3 regions of the Nocardiopsis sp. RV163 genome follow, and region 3 is predicted to be linked to each of the others. Evidence: riboswitches for the same ligand, from Rfam matches in the RefSeq annotation. Region 3 holds a riboswitch; each other region holds the start of a gene.

Region 1 (3,266 bases), on a different contig from region 3:
CGCCATGTCCGCTACGAACCGACCGAGGTCCGCGCCTGGGTCCTGGAACAGGACTGAGGTGCACCAATGCCTGTAGTCGACACCTGGCACAAGACCGTCAAGCTCCCGAACGGCTCGCTTCGACGTGAGAAGTCCGCCTCCTACGGCCGCGGTAAGCGCTGGGCTGCCCGCTACCGGGACGACAGGGGACAGCAGAAGTCCCCGAAGTTCAAGACCAAGCCCGAGGCCGAACGCCATCTGAAGAGGGTGGAAGGCGAACTCCTGCGCGGTGCCTATGTGGACCCTGCGGCTGGCCGTGTCACCTTCCGTGAGTTCGCCGAACAGTGGCGGAGGGACGCCCTGCACCGGCCGCTGACAGCCTCCCGGATCATCGGAGAACTGGAGAACCACGTCTATCCCGAGTTCGGCAACCGTGCCCTGTCCAGAGTCCTTCCCTCCCACGTGCAGCGCTGGGTGACGCGTCTCGGCAAGTCCCTGGCACCGGCCAGTGTGGAGAGCGTCTACGCCACTCTCCGCCAGGTCTTCGAGGCCGCCGTGCGTGATGACCTCCTCGCGAAGACGCCCTGCCGGGGGATCCGACTCCCCGAGAAACGAAAGGTGACCGAGCCCGTCATGCCGGTGGAGACCCTGCGTGAGGTCGTGGACAGCGTCCCCGAACAGTTCAAGGCCGTCGTGCTCCTGGCCGCTGGTAGCGGCCTACGGCAAGGCGAGCTCTTCGGGCTGGAGCTTCACCACCTGGACACTGAGCGCCTGGTGCTGCGCGTGGAACAGCAGCTGGTCACCCCGGTGGACAACGTCGCCTACCTGGCGCAGCCGAAGAGTTCGGCCAGTTACCGGGACATTCCGCTGACACGGGAAACCGCGGACATGATGCTCGTCCACTTGGACGCCTTCCCGGCCGGGTCGGTGGATGTCGAGGACAGGACCGATCCGCACAAGCCGAGTCGGCGGACAGCACACCTGCTCTTCACACTGCCGAATGGTGGCCCCGTCCGCCGCTGGGAGTGGAACAGGGTCCTCACCCCGGCGATGGCCAAAGCGGGAATGCCGAAGCGCTCCGGGTTGCACTCGGTACGGCGCTTCTACGCCTCCCTGCTGATCCGCTACGGAGAGTCGGTCAAGACCGTGCAGACGCGCATGGGCCACAGCTCGGCCGCCATCACGCTGGATGTCTACGCCGGGCTGTGGCCAGACAGTGAGGACCGGACCCGCGAAGCGGTCGCCAGCGGGCTCGGGAATCTCCACAGTGTGCGCCCTGTGTGCGCCGACGACTCCGGCTGATCACGGCACCGCAGGTCAACGGGTCCGGTGACGCCGCCCCTACCACCAGGCGTGGAAGTGGTGCACCGGGCCCTGCCCGCCGCCCGCGTCGATCTCTTCGGCGCGCCGGATGGCCTCGGTCAGGTAGTCCTTGGCGTCGCCCACCGCGGCGGCCACGTCCGGCCGCTGCGGGAGCAGGGCCGCGATCGAGGAGGACAGCGTGCACCCGGTGCCGTGCGTGTTGCGGGTGGCCACCCTCGGGGCGCGGAACTCGACCGGGTCGGCGTCCACGGCGACCAGGACGTCGACGCTCTGCCCGCCGGGCAGGTGGCCGCCCTTGAGCAGGACCCGCCGCGGGCCCAGATCCAGCAGTCGCCAGGCCTGGGCGCGCATCGACGCCAGGTCGGTCGCCTCGGGCTCCTCCAGCAGGTCCGCGGCCTCGGGCAGGTTCGGGGTGACCAGGTCCGCGCGGGGCAGGAGCTTGGTGCGCAGCGCGTCGACGGCCGAGGCCTCCAGCAGCCGGTCCCCGCTCTTGGCGACCATCACCGGGTCCACCACCACGTTCGGCAGAGTGTGGCGGTCGATGGCCTCGGCCACGGCCTCGGTGACCTCCGAGGTGCCCAGCATGCCCACCTTGACCGCGTGCACGACGGCGTCGGTGAAGAGGGTGTCCATCTGGTGGGCGACGAAGCGCGCGGGGATCGGGTGGACCCCGGTGACGCCGAGCGTGGACTGGGCGGTCAGCGCGGTGATCACCGTCATACCGAAGGTCCCGTGCGCGGAGAAGGCCTTGAGGTCGGCCTGGACGCCCGCGCCCCCGCTCGGGTCGCTGCCGGCGATGGACACGATGTTGTACGCGCTCATGGCGTTCCTTCGCTAGTGCTAACTAGGGCAGGTTCGACGGGTGTGCTCTCAGCCGGGAACGCGTCCCGGCACCCCGCGCCTCCGGAGCCGCGTCGGCGGCCCCGGTCGTTATGTGTTCGTGGTGCGTTCCGGGCAGGATACCCACAGAACGCCGAAGGGGTCCGCCCGGGGATGCGGGCGGACCCCTGGAGGGGTTCACGGGGAGCGGGCGCTCAGGCGGAGGTGCCCTCGGCCCGGCGGTCCCTGGTCCGCTTGTAGACGCGGGCCAGGATGAACCACAGCACCAGCAGGCCGATGACCACGACGACGACGTTGCTGATCACGCCGCTCCACTGGGCCAGAACGGGCTCGATGGCCGGGCCGAAGACGTAGCCGAGGCCGATCCAGATGGTGTTCCACACCGCGGAGCCGATGACCGTGTACAGCGAGAACTTGAACAGGGGCATCCGCTCGATCCCGGCGGGCACCGAGATGAAGCTGCGGACCAGGGGCACGCACCGGCCCAGCAGCACCGCGACGCCGCCGAAGCGGGCGAAGAAGCGCTCGGCCTTGTAGAAGTCCCCGATCTCCAGCAGCGGGGTCTTCTGGACCAGCCAGGCCGTGCGCTCGCGGCCCAGGAGCGCGCCGATCGCGTAGAAGCCCCACGCGCCGACCAGGCAGCCGATCGTCGCCCACAGGATGGCCAGCCACACGTTCATGTGTCCGGCGTAGGCCAGGAACCCGGCGCCGGGCAGGACCGCCTCACTGGGCATCGGCGGGAAGAAGGTCTCGATGAACAGCGCCACGCCGACACCGGGTTCGCCCAGGGTCGTCATCAGGTTCAGGACCCACCCGATGAATCCCTCGTACTCGTGGGCGACGCCGACGTCCGGCGTCGAGGCCGCGGTCATCAGCAGATTCGTTCCCATGCGGTTGTCGTTCCCGTTCTCAGACGTGGGTGGGAGCCCGGTGGAGTTCGGCTTCCTCCATCCGGAGACGCTTGCGGCGCTCCCAGACGATGGCCGCCGCCACGATCGCGAAGCCGACCGCCATCAGGGCGACCGTCACCGGGACGTCGGTGGGGGTCAGGAACGTGCGCTCCTCGTCCTGCCAGGGCCACAGGGCACGCAGCGAACCGGCCATGAGGCCGGTGAGGACCACCA
Region 2 (3,266 bases), on a different contig from region 3:
GCCGCGCTGGAGGGGCGCACGGTGCTCGGCAAGGTCCTGCTGATCCCCTAGGACCGGGCGGCCCGGGAGGCGACGCCGTCCAGGACGAGGTCGACGGCCAGGTCGAAGTCGGCGTCCTCCGCGCTCCCGGCTCCGCACGCGGCGGCGCCCCCGAACAGGCCGTCGGCCAGGAGCGCGTGTACGCGCGGGTGGGCGTCGGCCGGAACCAGGGTCTCGATGCGGTGGGCGAGGGCCAGCTCCAGGTCCCCGGTGAGACCGGCCTCCGCGCGGACGTAGGTCCACAGCATGGTCAGGACCTGGATCCCCTCGTCCGGGGGAGAGCGGTGACCGCCCCCCTGCGCGCCGAACGCGTGCTGACCCGGCGCAGCCTCACCCACGCGCTGCGCAACGCCGGCGGCATGGTCGCCGCCGCCGTCGCCCCCGTAGCCGTGATGCTGCTGTTCGTCGCCGTCTTCGGCTCGGCCGTGGAGGGGGTGACCGGCGGCTCGTACGTGGACTACGTGACCCCGGGCGCGATGCTGCCGTGCGCGGGCCTCGGCGCGTCGGCGGCGCTGCTGACGGGACGGCTCCTCCGCCGGGTGACCGGGCGGCGCTGGCCTCCCGGGCTCCGGTCAGCCCCCGGCGCGGGCCGCCAGGCGCCGGCGCAGAGCGGCGGCCGCGGCCCGGGGGTCCTCGGCCTCCGTGATCGCGCGCACGACCACGACCCGGCGGGCCCCGGCGTCCAGCACGCGGTCGATGTTGTCGGCGTCGATCCCGCCGATGGCGAACCAGGGGCGGTCGGTGCCCAGCGCCGCGGCCGCCTCCACCAGCTCCAGCCCGGCGGCCGGGCGGCCCGGTTTGGTGGGCGTCGCCCAGGTCGGTCCGACGCAGAAGTAGTCGCTGCCGGGCTCCTCGGCGGAGGCGGCCGCGGCGGCGGCGTCGTTGTTGGAGCGGCCGATCAAGGGGTCTGCGCCGATGATGTCGCGGGCCATGGGCACGGGCAGGTCCCGCTGGCCGAGGTGGAGGACGTCGGCGCGCACGGCGCGGGCGATGTCGGCGCGGTCGTTGACCGCGAGCAGGGCGCCGTACCGCTCGCACGCCTCCTTCATCACCTCCAGTGCCGCGATCTCCTCGCGCGCCTCCAGGCCCTTGTCCCGGAGCTGGATGATGTCCACTCCCCCGGCAAGGGCCGCGTCGGCGAACTCGGCCAGGTCGCCCCGGCCGGTGCGGGCGTCGGTGCACAGGTACAGAAGCGATGCGTCCAGGCGCTTGCGCAGGCTGGTTCCGTGACTGGTCCTCACACGGTCCACCCTAGGCCCTGGCGCGTTCGGACCCAAGGGGGAGGGCTCGACGGCGCGCCCCCTCCCCTTGGGCCCCGACGGGTCCCGAGCGGGTCCGCGGACCGTAGGCCGCGGATCAGAAGGCCAGGCTCTGGGCCCGGCGGCGCACCTCGGTTCCCCGGTTCTCGCGCATGGCCTGGATCGGCGTGCCCGGCAGGGAGTCGTCGGGGGTGAACAGCCAGCGCAGGGCCTCCTCGGAGGAGAAGCCCGCGTCGGTGAGCAGCAGCAGCGTCCCCGGCAGCCCCTTGACCAGGTCGTCGCCGTCGATGAAGGCCGCGGGAATGGAGAGTTCGCCGTCGCGGACCACACCCATCATGCGGTTCTCGCGGATCAGCGTCTTGATCCTGTTCGGGCTCACGCCCAGCGGAGCGGCGGCCTCCTTGAGGGTCAGCCAGTCGCCGATCAGCGTGTCGATGTCGCGTTGTGTCACACCACCAATCTGCCACATCCGCGCACCTCCTTCCCCCCGGCACGGCGCGCGTCGGCCACGGGCCCTAGAATGGGGACAGACCCCTACATCCCGCGGGAGCCGGGTGGGACCCGGCTGAGAGGGGGGCTGTGAGCCTCCGACCGCACGAACCTGATCCGGATCATGCCGGCGAAGGGAGTGGAAGCCGCAGCCGTGCGCACCTCCGACGATTCCCACCGCGACCGCGTCGTCGTGGTCGGCGGCGGCCTCGTCGGGCGGGTCACCGCCTGGCGCGCCGCCCAACGCGGACTGAGCGTCACCCTGGTCGAGTCCGACCCCGCCCGCGCCGCCTCCACCGTGGCCGCGGGCATGCTGACCCCCGCCACCGAGGCGGCGTTCGGCGAGGAACCCCTCATGGAACTGGGCATCCGCTCGGCCCGCATGTACGCGGACTTCGTCTCCGAGCTGGAGGAGGCCAGCGGCCTGGACGTGGGCCACCGCGCCACCGGCACGCTGCTGGTCGCCTTCGACCGCGACGACCTGGCCGTCCTCACCGAACTGCACGCGCTCCAGCGGAGGCTGGGCGTCGCCGCCGAGCGCCTGACCGGCCGCGAGTGCCGCCGCCTGGAGCCCATGCTCGCCCCGTCCGTGCGCGGCGGCGTCCTGGCCCCCGACGACCACTCCGTGGACCCTCGGCGGCTGCTGCGGGCACTGGCCGCGGCGGGCGGGCGCGCGGGCGTCACCGAGGTCCGCGGGCTGGTCGGGGAGGTACTCTCCCCCGGCCCCGGGGGCGCCCGGCTGGGCGTGCGCCTGGCGGGGGAGGCCGCGGCGGGCCAGACCCTGCCCGCGCACCAGGTGGTACTGGCCGCGGGCTGCTGGGGTGAGGGCGTCGCGGTCCCCGAACCCGTGGTCCCGCCGCTGCGCCCGGTCAAGGGGCAGTTGCTGCGCGCCCGGGTGCCCGACGGGGAACCGCCGCTCGTGGGCCGGACCGTCCGCGGCCTGGTCCGGGGGTTCCCGACCTACCTGGTGCCGCGCGCCGACGGCGAGGTAGTCATCGGCGCCACCCAGGAGGAGCTGGGCCACGACACCTCGCTCACCGTCGGGGGGCTCTGGCAGGTACTGCGGGACGCGCGCGAACTCGTCCCCGGGGTGAGTGAGCTGGAGGTCACCGAGACCTGCGTCGGCCTGCGCCCCGGCTCCCCCGACAACGAACCCCTCCTGGGGCCCACGCGGGTCCCGGGACTGCACCTGGCCGCCGGGCACTTCCGGCACGGGGTCCTGCTGACCCCGGTGACCGGTGAGGCCATGGCCCGGGCCCTGACCGACGGAGACCTGCCCGAGTACGCCCGCCGTTTCACGGCACGACGCGCAAGTAGGTAGTAGCAGTGGAACTGATCGTCAACGGCGACCGCCGCGAGTTCGCCGACGACACGAACGTGGAAGCGGTCGTGCGCGACCTGACCGGCTCCGAGGCCCCCGGCGGTGTCGCCGTGGCCGTCAACGACGAGGTGGTGCGCCGGACCGCGTGGGCCGCGAGC
Region 3 (3,266 bases):
GCCCTCTCCTCGTGGGCCCCGTGGACGCTGGCACCGCTCGGCGGCCTGGCCGTGCTGGCCGGTCTGGTCCGGGCGCGGCGGGACCGGGACGCGGACGGGGGCGCGGAGCGGGACCCCGGCCGCGCGGAGGGGGAGCCCGCCGCACCGGCGCCTGGCTGAGGCCCGGCGGAACCGGTGGGCCGTGTCGGGTGCTCCGGTGCGGGGGACACCGGCGGATACGGGTGTTCGGGGAGGGAAGGAGCTGTTTCGGCCGTAGGATCACACCCATGTGCGGTCGTTATGCCCAGTCCAGGAACGTGCACCAGTTGCAACTCGCCTTCGGCCTGCCCGAGCAGGCCCTTCCCGAGGAGACCGATCCGCGGGCGTGGCCGCCGCTGGAGGAGTTGGACCCGGACTACAACATCTCGCCGGGCAGGCCGGTGTACGCCGTCCTCGGCCCGCCCCCGCAGGCCGAGGACCGGGGGGAGCCGGGGCCCCGCTCCCTGCACACCATGCGCTGGGGCCTGGTGCCCTCCTGGGCCAAGGACCGCAACATCGGCTACCGGATGATCAACGCCCGCAGCGAGACCATCGCCGACAAGCCCGCCTTCCGCACGGCCTTCCGGCGCCGCCGCTGCCTGCTGCCCGCCGACGCCTACTACGAGTGGCAGCTGATCGGCAGGGACGGGACCGTGCAGGCCAGCACCTCGCCGGTCACCGACCCCCACCACAAGAAGCGCAAGGCCAAGGCGGACAAGAAGCCCTACTCCATCCACTACCCCGACGACCGGCCCCTGGCCCTGGCGGGGATCTTCGAGCGCTGGCGCGACCCGGAGGCGGCCGAGGACGACCCCGCCGCGTGGGTGTGGAGCTGCGCCGTCGTCACCACCGAGGCCGCCCCCGAGCTCGCCCACATCCACGAGCGCATGCCCGTCGTCGTGCCCCCCGGGGACTGGGCGGCCTGGCTGGATCCGGCGACCGGGGCCGACGAGCTGGCCCACCTGCTCCAGGACACCCCGGCCGACCGCTTCGACGTGGACGAGGTCTCCACCGACGTCAACAGCATCAAGAACAACCGCCCCGACCTGCTCGAACCGCTCTCCGACACCGGGGGAGACGAGCCGCAGACGCTCTTCTGACCCGGGGGAGGACGGCACGAACCCGTGCCGTCCGCGCCGCCGGGGGTGGCGTGCGGGAGACACTTTTGTATCCCGGGGAGGGTGGACAGTCCCGCTCCGCGGCCGGATACAGTGTCGGGGGCCACACGGGCCGGGGCCGCCCCGGTCCCGCGTGCACGGGGCGCCCCAGGCGCCCCCACATCTTCATACGCAACGCGGGAGCTCGCGCCATGGCGGGCTGAGAGGGCGACTCAACGGTGTCGCCGACCGCAGAACCTGTTCGGGTAATTCCGACGTAGGGAGGCATGCCATGACGGCTCTCGACGGCCGCGACGTCAGTTCCACCGCCGACCACCGGGTGACCACAGGTCCCATCATGGGATCACGCAAGGTCTACCGGGAGGTCGCCACCCCCGAGGGGCACACCCTCCGCGTCCCGCAGCGCCGGGTGGAACTCGGCAACGGCAGCCACTTCGACCTGTACGACACCTCAGGCCCGTACACCGACGACACCGCGCACATCGACGTCCACCGGGGCCTGGCCCCCGCCCGCGCGGAGTGGGCCCACGCGCCCGCCCCCTCCGGCGGCGCGACCACCCAGCTCGCCCACGCCAAGGCCGGGACCATCACCGCCGAGATGAGGTTCGTGGCCGCCCGCGAGGGGGTGGACCCCGAGTTCGTCCGCCGTGAGGTGGCCGTGGGCCGGGCGGTCATCCCCGCCAACCGGTGCCACCCCGAGTCCGAGCCGATGATCATCGGCAAGAACTTCCTGGTCAAGATCAACGCCAACATCGGCAACTCCGCCGTCACCTCCTCCGTCCCCGAGGAGGTGGAGAAGATGGTGTGGGCCACCCGATGGGGGGCCGACACCGTGATGGACCTGTCCACCGGCAAGCGCATCCACGAGACCCGCGAGCGCATCCTGCGCAACTCGCCCGTCCCGATCGGGACCGTGCCCATCTACCAGGCCCTGGAGAAGGTCAACGGCGACCCGGCCGCGCTGAGCTGGGAGGTCTACCGCGACACCGTCATCGAGCAGTGCGAGCAGGGCGTGGACTACATGACCGTCCACGCGGGCGTGCTGCTGCGCTACGTGCCGCTCACCGCCCGCCGGGTCACCGGCATCGTCTCGCGCGGCGGCTCGATCATGGCGGCCTGGTGTCTGGCTCACCACCGGGAGAGCTTCCTGTACACCCACTACGAGGAGCTGTGCGAGATCCTCCGGGAGTACGACGTCACCTTCTCCCTCGGCGACGGGCTGCGGCCGGGGTCGATCGCCGACGCCAACGACGAGGCCCAGTTCGCCGAGCTGCGCACCCTGGGTGAACTCACCCACATCGCCCGCGCGCACGACGTGCAGGTGATGATCGAGGGGCCCGGGCACGTGCCGATGCACAAGATCGCGGAGAACGTGCGCCTGGAGGAGGAGCTGTGCGGCGAGGCGCCGTTCTACACGCTCGGCCCCCTGGCCACCGACGTCGCGCCCGGCTACGACCACATCACCTCCGCGATCGGCGCCGCCCAGATCGGCTGGCTCGGTACGGCGATGCTGTGCTACGTGACCCCCAAGGAGCACCTGGGGCTGCCCGACCGGGACGACGTCAAGACCGGCGTGATCACCTACAAGCTCGCCGCGCACGCCGCCGACCTGGCCAAGGGCCACCCCAAGGCGCAGGAGTGGGACGACGAGCTGTCCAAGGCGCGGTTCGAGTTCCGCTGGCAGGACCAGTTCCACCTGGCGCTGGACCCCGAGACCGCGCAGTCCTTCCACGACCAGACACTGCCCGCCGAACCGGCCAAGACCGCGCACTTCTGCTCCATGTGCGGGCCGAAGTTCTGCTCCATGAAGATCACGCAGGACGTGCGCAGGTACGCCGAGGAGAACGGGCTGGAGACGGTGGCCGCCATCGAGAAGGGCATGGCCGACAAGTCAGCGGAGTTCGCCGAGCAGGGTAAGCGGGTCTACCTGCCCCTGGCGGAGTAGGAGGCCGCGGACAGGGGCTGGGCCGCGCGTGGCCCGGCCCCCTCGGGGCCCACCGCCCCAAGACACGTGCTCTGCGGTCGGTGCCGGAGCCGAGTCCGCGGCGGTAGGTTTCCGGAACCCGGTACAGGCGGCTCGGGCCGTCGGAGTAGAACACACCCGCGTTGAGAAGAACGCCGGCCTCGTCC

Evidence for each region. A riboswitch is a leader RNA that binds a small molecule or an ion and turns the genes downstream of it on or off. The one in region 3 is predicted to bind thiamine pyrophosphate.
Region 1: it holds a riboswitch for thiamine pyrophosphate, as region 3 does, so the genes downstream of both, thiD (bifunctional hydroxymethylpyrimidine kinase/phosphomethylpyrimidine kinase) here and thiC (phosphomethylpyrimidine synthase ThiC) in region 3, are expected to answer to the same signal.
Region 2: it holds a riboswitch for thiamine pyrophosphate, as region 3 does, so the genes downstream of both, thiO (glycine oxidase ThiO) here and thiC (phosphomethylpyrimidine synthase ThiC) in region 3, are expected to answer to the same signal.

What each region holds. Positions count from the first base shown of each region.
Region 1 is NZ_LEKI01000031.1:32,670-35,935, reverse strand. It holds gene ABD54_RS08490 (AlpA family transcriptional regulator) at 1-57, shown strand, start outside; gene xerC (tyrosine recombinase XerC) at 67-1,281, shown strand; gene thiD (bifunctional hydroxymethylpyrimidine kinase/phosphomethylpyrimidine kinase) at 1,321-2,124, opposite strand; TPP riboswitch at 2,112-2,210, opposite strand; gene ABD54_RS08475 (DedA family protein) at 2,337-3,032, opposite strand; gene ABD54_RS08470 (DUF368 domain-containing protein) at 3,052-3,266, opposite strand, start outside.
Region 2 is NZ_LEKI01000084.1:1,963-5,228, forward strand. It holds gene ABD54_RS15690 (zinc-binding dehydrogenase) at 1-51, shown strand, start outside; gene ABD54_RS15695 (hypothetical protein) at 48-287, opposite strand; gene thiE (thiamine phosphate synthase) at 612-1,280, opposite strand; gene ABD54_RS15705 (Rv2175c family DNA-binding protein) at 1,396-1,749, opposite strand; TPP riboswitch at 1,832-1,943, shown strand; gene thiO (glycine oxidase ThiO) at 1,912-3,108, shown strand; gene thiS (sulfur carrier protein ThiS) at 3,114-3,266, shown strand, end outside.
Region 3 is NZ_LEKI01000049.1:5,574-8,839, forward strand. It holds gene ABD54_RS11355 (DUF3068 domain-containing protein) at 1-159, shown strand, start outside; gene ABD54_RS11360 (SOS response-associated peptidase) at 267-1,118, shown strand; TPP riboswitch at 1,303-1,414, shown strand; gene thiC (phosphomethylpyrimidine synthase ThiC) at 1,408-3,081, shown strand.